DNA from 4 places in the Geobacillus sp. YHL genome. Region 3 is predicted to be linked to each of the others. Evidence: riboswitches for the same ligand, from Rfam matches in the RefSeq annotation. Region 3 holds a riboswitch; each other region holds the start of a gene.
What was found. A riboswitch is a leader RNA that binds a small molecule or an ion and turns the genes downstream of it on or off. The one in region 3 is predicted to bind S-adenosylmethionine.

Region 1 (2,198 bases), on a different contig from region 3:
GGCCGACCGAGCGAAGCTCATGTTTTTAAACTATCCGAACAATCCGACCGGCGCGACGGCGACAAAGGAATTTTTCGCGGAGACGGTGGCGTTTGCCGCCAAGCACGGCATTGCCGTCGTGCACGATTTCGCTTATGGGGCGATCGGCTTTGACGGCCGGAAACCGGTCAGCTTCCTGGAAGTCGATGGGGCGAAAGACGTCGGCGTCGAAATTTATACGTTTTCGAAAACATACAATATGGCCGGCTGGCGTGTGGCGTTTGCCGTCGGCAACGAGCGGATCATTCGGGCGCTTGAGCTTTTGCAGGATCATTTGTATGTCAGCTTGTTCGGCGCCATCCAGGAAGCGGCCGCCGCGGCGCTCCTTGGTCCGCAAGATTGTGTCACGGAGCTGGTCGCATTGTATGAGGCGCGCCGCAATGCGTTCATCGCTGCGCTCTGCGAGGCCGGCTGGGAGGTGCAGGCGCCATCCGGGTCGTTTTTCGCCTGGCTTCCGCTGCCAAAAGGCATATCATCCGCTGAGTTTGCCGACATGCTGCTTGAGCGGGCGCATGTCGCCGTCGCCCCAGGCATCGGGTTCGGCGAGCACGGCGAAGGGTATGTGCGCGTCGGCCTCTTGACCGATGAAGCGCGGCTTCGCGAAGCAGCGGAGCGGATCGGCCGCCTTGGATTGTTCGAAAAAAATTTTTGAAAAATGATTGACAACGCCAATCGGCGATGTCATAATTCAAAGTAAATTTGCCAATTGTTTGATAAGTGCATAAACGAGCAGGCTTTCTTATCAAGAGCAGGCGGAGGGACGAGCCCAATGAAGCCCGGCAACCGGCTTGGCGCGCGCCAAGCACGGTGCTAATTCTTGCAGCGGAAACGCTGAGAGATAAGAAGAGCGCCATGGATGAGTGACGCCTCTTCTTATGAAGAGGCGTTTTTATTTCGAGATTGAGAGGGATGAACGATGAGTGCAGTGATGGCAACGTATTTGCTTCATGATGAAACAGACATTCGGAAAAAGGCGGAAGGGATCGCGCTCGGCTTGACGATCGGCACGTGGACCGACTTGCCGGCGTTGGAGCAGGAGCAGCTTCGCAAACATAAAGGGGAAGTCGTCGCTATTGAAGAGCTTGGCGAAAGCGAGCGGGTAAACGCCTATTTCGGCAAGCGGCTGAAGCGGGCGATCGTCAAAATCGCCTACCCGACAGTCAACTTCAGCGCCGATTTGCCGGCATTGTTGGTCACGACGTTCGGCAAGCTGTCGCTCGACGGTGAAGTGCGGCTGCTTGATTTAGAGTTTCCGGATGAATGGAAGCGACAGTTTCCTGGGCCGCGCTTTGGCATCGACGGCATTCGCGACCGAGTCGGGGTGCATAACCGCCCACTGTTGATGAGCATTTTTAAAGGCATGATCGGCCGCGATTTGGCGTACTTGACGTCGGAATTGAAAAAACAGGCGCTCGGCGGCGTTGACCTGGTCAAAGACGATGAAATTTTGTTTGACAGCGAACTTCTTCCGTTTGAAAAGCGGATCACCGAGGGCAAGGCGGCGCTTCAGGAAGTGTACGAACAAACGGGCAAGCGGACGTTGTATGCCGTCAACTTGACCGGCAAAACGTTTGCGTTAAAGGACAAAGCGAAACGAGCCGCCGAGCTTGGCGCTGATGTGCTGTTGTTTAACGTCTTCGCTTATGGGCTTGACGTGTTGCAGGCGTTGCGCGAGGATGAGGAGATTGCGGTGCCGATTATGGCTCACCCGGCGTTCAGCGGCGCTGTTACGACGTCCGAATTTTATGGGGTGGCGCCTTCGCTTTGGCTTGGAAAGCTTTTGCGGCTCGCCGGCGCCGACTTTGTCCTGTTCCCGTCGCCGTATGGCAGCGTGGCCTTGGAGCGTGAGCAGGCGCTTGGCATCGCAAGGGCGCTCACCGACGACCAAGAGCCGTTTGCCCGGGCGTTTCCGGTGCCGTCGGCCGGCATTCACCCGGGATTGGTGCCGCTCATCATCCGCGATTTCGGCCTTGACACCATCGTCAACGCCGGCGGCGGCATTCACGGCCATCCGGACGGGGCGATCGGGGGCGGCCGGGCGTTTCGCGCGGCGATCGACGCGGTGTTGGCCGGCCGTCCGCTTCGTGAGGCGGCTGCAGAAAACGAAGCGCTGCAAAAAGCGATCGACCGCTGGGGCGTCGTTGAGGTGGAAGCATGAC
Region 2 (2,198 bases), on a different contig from region 3:
GCCACCCCTCTCTCTATGTCCACGGTGCTTTCCACCGTTAGTTTTCCTTCATTTCTTTTCATCTAGCCCTTTTTGGCCCTAAAAGGACGGGGATGTCACGACAAAACAACTCCAGCGGGGGAGCGTGTGCGAATGGGCCAACAACTCTTGCGCGCGTTCACGACAACCATTTTGAAGAAAACGCGGTGTTTCACCAACCTTTTAGACTGGCACTATGCATGTGCACCTACATTTTACCACATCATCCGTTTTTCATCAGAAAAGCAAGCCATGCAATCTCTCCCCATTCTTCCTGCACCTATGGTACAATACATAGTAACTTGCCATGAAAGGAGTAAACGAATGGATTTATCAAAACGGTCGGCGGAAAACGTCGCCTACATGATCGAACAGTTGAAGCAAAAGTTGAAAGTGCTGAACTTGGATGCCATCAAGCCGTCCCATTTTTCCGAGGAATGGTACGATGAGTTGAGAGACATTTACGAGATGGTGATGAAACGCGAGACGTTCAGCCCAAGCGAAATGCAGGCGATTGTCGAAGAGCTCGGAAGCCTGCGCAAAAAATAACGCTCCCATCTGCTGCTAGGCAGGCAATGCAGCTGTTTCGTATAAAAACAATTCCTATCGAAAAACTATGATTGACATTATCGTCAATTGTGCTAAAATTTTAATCAATTAAATGACATGCGTTGCATACGTTGCTCGAGAGTGAGGGAGGAATGGGCTCAATGAACTCCGACAACCTGCCGCCTATAGCAAAGTGCCAATTCCAGCTAAAGAAGATCTTTAGTAAAATAAGGGGCACCCTTTCTCCCGCTCTTTCTGATTCATGCAAGGAAGGATTTTCGCCGCCGAATTGCCGTTTGGCCGCTATATATCCGACTAATTACGTGGATTTTCTTTGATTTTGTGAGGAGGAGAAACCGATGCTCACGTATGATCAGTGGGAAAAGGCGGAAAAACCGTCTTTTCCGTCCGATAATGAAACAAAAGGGGCGCTTGACGTCCTGGCCTGGGCGTATCGCGAATACGGCGATGAGATCGTATACGCGTGCAGCTTCGGCATCGAGGGGATTGTGCTGATTGATCTCATCTCCCAAGTCAAACCGGACGCCGAAATCGTCTTTTTGGATACCGGCCTGCATTTTCCAGAGACGTACGATACGATCGCGAAAGTGAAAGAAAAATATCCGTCGCTTCGCATCGTGATGAAGCAGCCGCGCTTGACGTTGGAAGAACAGAAGGCGCAGTTTGGCGACGAGTTATGGAAACGCGACCCGAACAAATGCTGTGAGCTGCGCAAAGTCATTCCGCTGCGCGAGGTGCTGACCGGGGTGACGGCGTGGATTTCCGGCTTGCGCCGCGAGCAATCGCCGACGCGGCGGCATGTCGAGTACATTAACAAAGACGACAAGTTCCGTTCGATTAAAGTTTGTCCGCTCATTCACTGGACGTGGAAAGACGTTTGGAATTACGTGTATAAACACGGCCTTCCGTACAACGTGCTCCACGACCGCGGCTACCCGAGCATCGGTTGCGCCCCGTGCACCGCTCCGGCTACAGATCCGAACGACTTGCGCTCCGGGCGCTGGGCTGGCCAAGGAAAGACGGAATGCGGTCTCCATCTCGCCTAAGGAGAGAACATTGACATGCTCCTTGCCATTGCTTTGATCGCATCCTTTTTCTTCGCCATGAACATCGGGGCAAGCGGCGCGGCGGCCTCGATAGGCGTCGCTGATGAATCGGACGCCATTCCGAATCGTCAAGCTGCTGTTTGACAGCGACGTCTATACGGTCATCGCCATCTTGAGCGTCTGCTTGGCGTCATTAGCCTAAAAAAAAGAGCGCTTGCCTCATGAACATGGCAGCGGCATTTCACAACATCTATCAATCTAGGAGGTTATGAACATGAGCGTAAGCATCCCGCATGGCGGCACATTGATCAATCGTTGGAATCCGGACTATCCGCTTGATGAGGCGACCAAAACGATCGAGCTCTCCAAAGCCGAACTGAGCGACTTGGAGCTGATCGGAACGGGCGCCTACAGCCCCCTCACTGGTTTTTTAACGAAAACGGATTACGACGCGGTTGTTGAAACCATGCGTCTTTCTGACGGCACCGTCTGGAGCATTCCGATCACGCTCGCGGTAACCGAAGAAAAAGCGAAAGAGCTCGCCGTCGGCGATAAGGCGAAACT
Region 3 (2,198 bases):
CTTTCATGTTTTTCAATGCCTGCGCCAAGTCGGCGATCAAATCGTCAGCGTGCTCAATGCCGACCGAGAAACGGAGCAGCCGGTTGCAAATACCGTTTTGGATGCGGATTTCCTCAGGAATGTCCGCATGCGTCTGCGTCGCTGGGTACGTAATAAAGCTTTCGACTCCGCCCAGGCTTTCCGCGAACGTAATGAGGCTCAAGCTTTTTAAAAACCCGTTCACCCACTTTTCATCGGCAATCCGGAACGACAGCATCCCGCCTCTTCCTGGATATAAGACGTCTGTAACATCTTCATGTTCGCGCAAAAAGGCGCTGATGCGCTTGGCGTTTTCTTCATGCTGGCGCATCCTTAGCGCCAGCGTTTTCATCCCGCGAATCAACAGCCACGAATCAAACGGCGACAAAACCGCGCCGATGGCGTTCTGATACTCGGCCAGGCGTTGACAGAGCTCCTCGCCCTTGGCGACGACAAGGCCGGCCAGCACATCGTTATGGCCGCCTAAATATTTCGTCGCGCTGTGGATGACAATATCCGCTCCTTGTTCGATTGGGCGTTGGAGCACCGGCGTGTAAAACGTGTTATCGACGATCAGCAGCAGCCCATGCCGTTTGGCGAGCTTGGCGACCGCCGAAATATCCGCCTCCTGCATCAATGGGTTCGTCGGCGTTTCCAAAAAGATGGCTTTCGTTTTTTCCGTTATGGTTTCTTCCACTGCATCGAGGTCAGCAAAGTCAACGTAATGAAACCCAAGACCGTACTTGCGCCAGCCGCGCTCAAACAGGCGGTACGTGCCGCCGTAAAGGTCGGCCGATACGAGAAACTCATCTCCGCTCTCAAACAAGGCGAGCACCGTCTGAATGGCGGCCATGCCGGAGCTGAACGCATAGCCTTGGTCGCCGCCTTCCAGTCTCGCGATTGCTTCTTCGACGATTTTGCGCGTCGGGTTGCCGGTGCGGATGTAGTCAAACCCAGTCGACTCTCCGATGCCGGCATGGCGGTAGGCGGTGGAAAAATAAACCGGCGGGTTGACCGTCCCCGTCACCGTTTCGCTCCGGTTGCCAATTTGCGCTAACAACGTCTCCAGTTTCTCCATCTCATCTCTCTCCTTCTGCTGAAAATTCCATCATGGATCAACGGCCGACCACTTAATGCCCAACGAAGCACCACTGTCCGTTGGGCAGCGGCCAAGCGCCTTCGTCCGAAACCGCCTCGCGGTTGATGGAAGCGGCCGCTTGAATAAATAAAAAAAGTCTTCTAAGAAGAAGACTTTTCCATACACATGGGGTCATGCTTCTTCTTATCTGCCGAATTGAATGCTCAATTCGCTGGATTTAGCACCTGGCCGTCGGGCGGCTGGTTGCTGAAGCTTCATTGGGCCAGTTCCCTCCGCTTCTCTTGATAAGAATGGGACGCGTATTCAATTTTTTTAAATTTAATAAAAATGTAACGCATTCCCCACGTTTTTGCAAGCCATTTTTTTGTCAGCGGTGCGATTCGGCAAATTCGCGAAAAATTCGAGCCCTTCATTAACATCTTTGGGCGCAAATATGTTACAATAACAGATGAACTTACGCTTTCATGGAGGATGGTCATGGCGACAGCAACAGGAACGATGCGCGACTGCAAGTTGTACAGCGGAGAGCTGCAAGAAGAAATCGAACTGCTCATCTACTTGCCAAGCAATTTTTCGCCGCTTTACAAATATTCTTTATTAATCGCGCAAGACGGCAAAGATTATTTTATGTATGGAAAAATGAAAACCGTCATCGAAACGCTGATGGAAGAAGGAACAATCGACCGGACGATCGTCGTCGGCATCCCGTATCGGAACGTCAACGACCGCTACGAGAAATACCACCCGGAAGGACGAAAGCACGAAGCATACCTTCGTTTTTTAGCCCATGAGCTCGTCCCGTTTTTGGACCGCGAACTGCCGACATACCAAATGGGCAAAGGCCGGGCGCTGATCGGCGATTCGCTCGGCGGAACGGTGTCGCTTCTAGCCGGGTTGTTGTATCCGCATACATTTGGGAAAATCGCCATGCAGTCCCCCTATATCGATGACTCGGTATTGGCGCGCATCCGCTCATTCCGCGATCCATCGCTCCTTTCGCTTTACCATTCTGTTGGCACAGAGGAAACAGCGGTGAAAACGACGGATGGCCATGTGCGCGATTTTATCACCCCGAATCGAA
Region 4 (2,198 bases), on a different contig from region 3:
TGGACGACCGGCTACGATTTGACGCGCCTAGATGAGATTGCCGACGAAGGCGCCGAACGAGCGAAAGCGTTCGCCTCCCGCCTAGCGCAAGCACACAGCATCCATCTCGTCGCCGGCTCGGTCGCTAAAAAAACAACAACCGGCGTGACGAACACGATGATCGTCGCCGACCGGAACGGTCAAATCGTTGGCGAATACAGCAAGCTTCACCTGTTCCAATTGATGGATGAACATTTGTATTTGCAGCCGGGAAGCAGCTTAGGTTTGTTTTCGCTTGACGGGCTTTCATGCGCCGGGGTCATTTGCTATGACATCCGCTTTCCGGAGTGGATTCGCGCCCATGCTATGGCTGGGGCGGAAGTGCTGTTTGTCGTCGCCGAATGGCCGCTTCCCCGCCTGCACCATTGGCGGACGCTCTTGATGGCGCGGGCGATTGAAAACCAATGCTACGTCGTCGCCTGCAACCGGGCTGGCCGCGACCCGAACAACGTCTTTGCCGGCCATTCGCTCGTCATCGACCCATGGGGCGAAGTGATCGCCGAGGCGGACGAGAAGCCGGGCATTCTCTCGGCCGACATCGATCCCGCACTCGTTGCGGACGTCCGCGCGCGCATCCCGGTGTTTGCCGACCGCCGGCCGCACGACTACGAAGCGGCAAAAAATTTTTTCAAAACGTATTGACAATCGATTGATCGACCATGTATCATTCGAATCAAACAACCAAACGATTGACAACATCGTGAAAATTGCAAAAACTGAATACGAGAAATCGGTACTCTTATCAAGAGTTGGCTGAGGGAATTGGCCCAATGAAGCCCAGCAACCGACCGTAATACTATCGTGAGATAGGGCGCACGCCAAGGGCGGCGCCGGAAGCGTCATGCTTCCGCAGGGCACGGTGCTAAGTCCAACAGAAAGACCGATGTCTTTCTGAAAGATAAGAGGCGCGAAGAACGAATGAATCTTCAAGCCTCTTTCCGTATGCGAAAGAGGCTTTTTCATTTGCCGGAAACGCCGAGTTTTAGCGCGCGTCAGAACCGGCATTTGAAAACGAGCGAAATGAAAAAAGGGGGAACAAGGCAATGACCACTGTTCAAACATCGGTTTACGAACCGCTGACCGAACCGAAGGCGGTATCTCTCGCTGTCCGCCTCGGCTTATTCCGCGACGGGGCGCCTCTTTTGTGCCGCGAGATCGGCGACGGCAACTTGAACTTAGTGTTTCATATCGTCGACCAAGAAACAAAGCAAGGCGTAATCATCAAACAAGCGTTGCCGTACGCCAAAGTGGTCGGCGAAAGCTGGCCGCTTACGTTAAAGCGCGCCGTCATCGAAAGCAACGCGCTGCGCACGTTTGCGAGCTATGTGCCGCAATACGTGCCGAAAGTCTACTATTCTGACGAATCGCTCGCCATTACGGTGATGGAAGACTTATCCCGTTTGCAAATCGCCCGCAAAGGGTTGATCGAAGGAAAAACGTATCCGCTTTTGTCCCAGCATATCGGCGAGTTTGTCGCCAAGACGGCGTTTTATACGTCTGATTTCGGCATGAACCAGCAAGAGAAAAAGAAATTGGCGCAAAGCTTCGTCAATCCGGAACTGTGCAAAATCACGGAAGACCTCGTCTTCACCGACCCGTTTTTTGACCACGAAACGAACAACTTTGAAGACGAATTGCGCCCAGACGTTGAAGCGCTTTGGCGCGATGACCGCTTGCACCTAGAAGCAGCAAAGCTGAAGCGCAAGTTTTTAACCGAAGCCGATGTGCTCTTGCATGGCGATTTGCATACCGGCAGCATTTTCGTAAGCGCCGACGAAACGAAAGTGATCGACCCAGAATTCGCCTTTTACGGTCCGATCGGGTTTGACCTTGGCCAATTTTTTGCCAATTTGCTGTTAAATGCGTTGTCCCGCTCTGAATTAGAGCGCCAACCGCTCTTTGACCACATCGACCGGACATGGGACGTCTTTGCGTCCGTGTTCTCAAACCTTTGGCGCACCGAGAGCGTGGAAACGTACGCCGCGACGCCGGGCTTGCTCGAGGACGTGCTCCGGCACGCGTTCATCGACGCCGTCGGCTTTGCCGGCTGCGAAGTCATCCGCCGGACGATCGGCCTCGCCCATGTGGCGGACCTTGACGGCATCGAGCACAAAGATGAACGGCTTGTTGCCAAACGGCATGCGCTCCGCCTCGGCCGC

Region 1: it holds a riboswitch for S-adenosylmethionine, as region 3 does, so the genes downstream of both, mtnW (2,3-diketo-5-methylthiopentyl-1-phosphate enolase) here and JCR24_RS05810 (methionine biosynthesis PLP-dependent protein) in region 3, are expected to answer to the same signal.
Region 2: it holds a riboswitch for S-adenosylmethionine, as region 3 does, so the genes downstream of both, JCR24_RS10045 (phosphoadenylyl-sulfate reductase) here and JCR24_RS05810 (methionine biosynthesis PLP-dependent protein) in region 3, are expected to answer to the same signal.
Region 4: it holds a riboswitch for S-adenosylmethionine, as region 3 does, so the genes downstream of both, mtnK (S-methyl-5-thioribose kinase) here and JCR24_RS05810 (methionine biosynthesis PLP-dependent protein) in region 3, are expected to answer to the same signal.

The regions. Positions count from the first base shown of each region.
Region 1 covers NZ_JAEIGB010000018.1:51,599-53,796, forward strand. The annotation lists gene JCR24_RS13725 (pyridoxal phosphate-dependent aminotransferase) at 1-691, shown strand, start outside; SAM riboswitch class I at 776-884, shown strand; gene mtnW (2,3-diketo-5-methylthiopentyl-1-phosphate enolase) at 956-2,197, shown strand; gene mtnX (2-hydroxy-3-keto-5-methylthiopentenyl-1-phosphate phosphatase) at 2,194-2,198, shown strand, end outside.
Region 2 covers NZ_JAEIGB010000009.1:60,427-62,624, reverse strand. The annotation lists gene JCR24_RS10050 (DUF1128 domain-containing protein) at 343-567, shown strand; SAM riboswitch class I at 697-801, shown strand; gene JCR24_RS10045 (phosphoadenylyl-sulfate reductase) at 927-1,634, shown strand; gene sat (sulfate adenylyltransferase) at 1,909-2,198, shown strand, end outside.
Region 3 covers NZ_JAEIGB010000003.1:270,969-273,166, reverse strand. The annotation lists gene JCR24_RS05810 (methionine biosynthesis PLP-dependent protein) at 1-1,096, opposite strand, end outside; SAM riboswitch class I at 1,298-1,408, opposite strand; gene JCR24_RS05805 (alpha/beta hydrolase) at 1,595-2,198, shown strand, end outside.
Region 4 covers NZ_JAEIGB010000018.1:48,675-50,872, reverse strand. The annotation lists gene JCR24_RS13720 (carbon-nitrogen family hydrolase) at 1-681, shown strand, start outside; SAM riboswitch class I at 776-944, shown strand; gene mtnK (S-methyl-5-thioribose kinase) at 1,083-2,198, shown strand, end outside.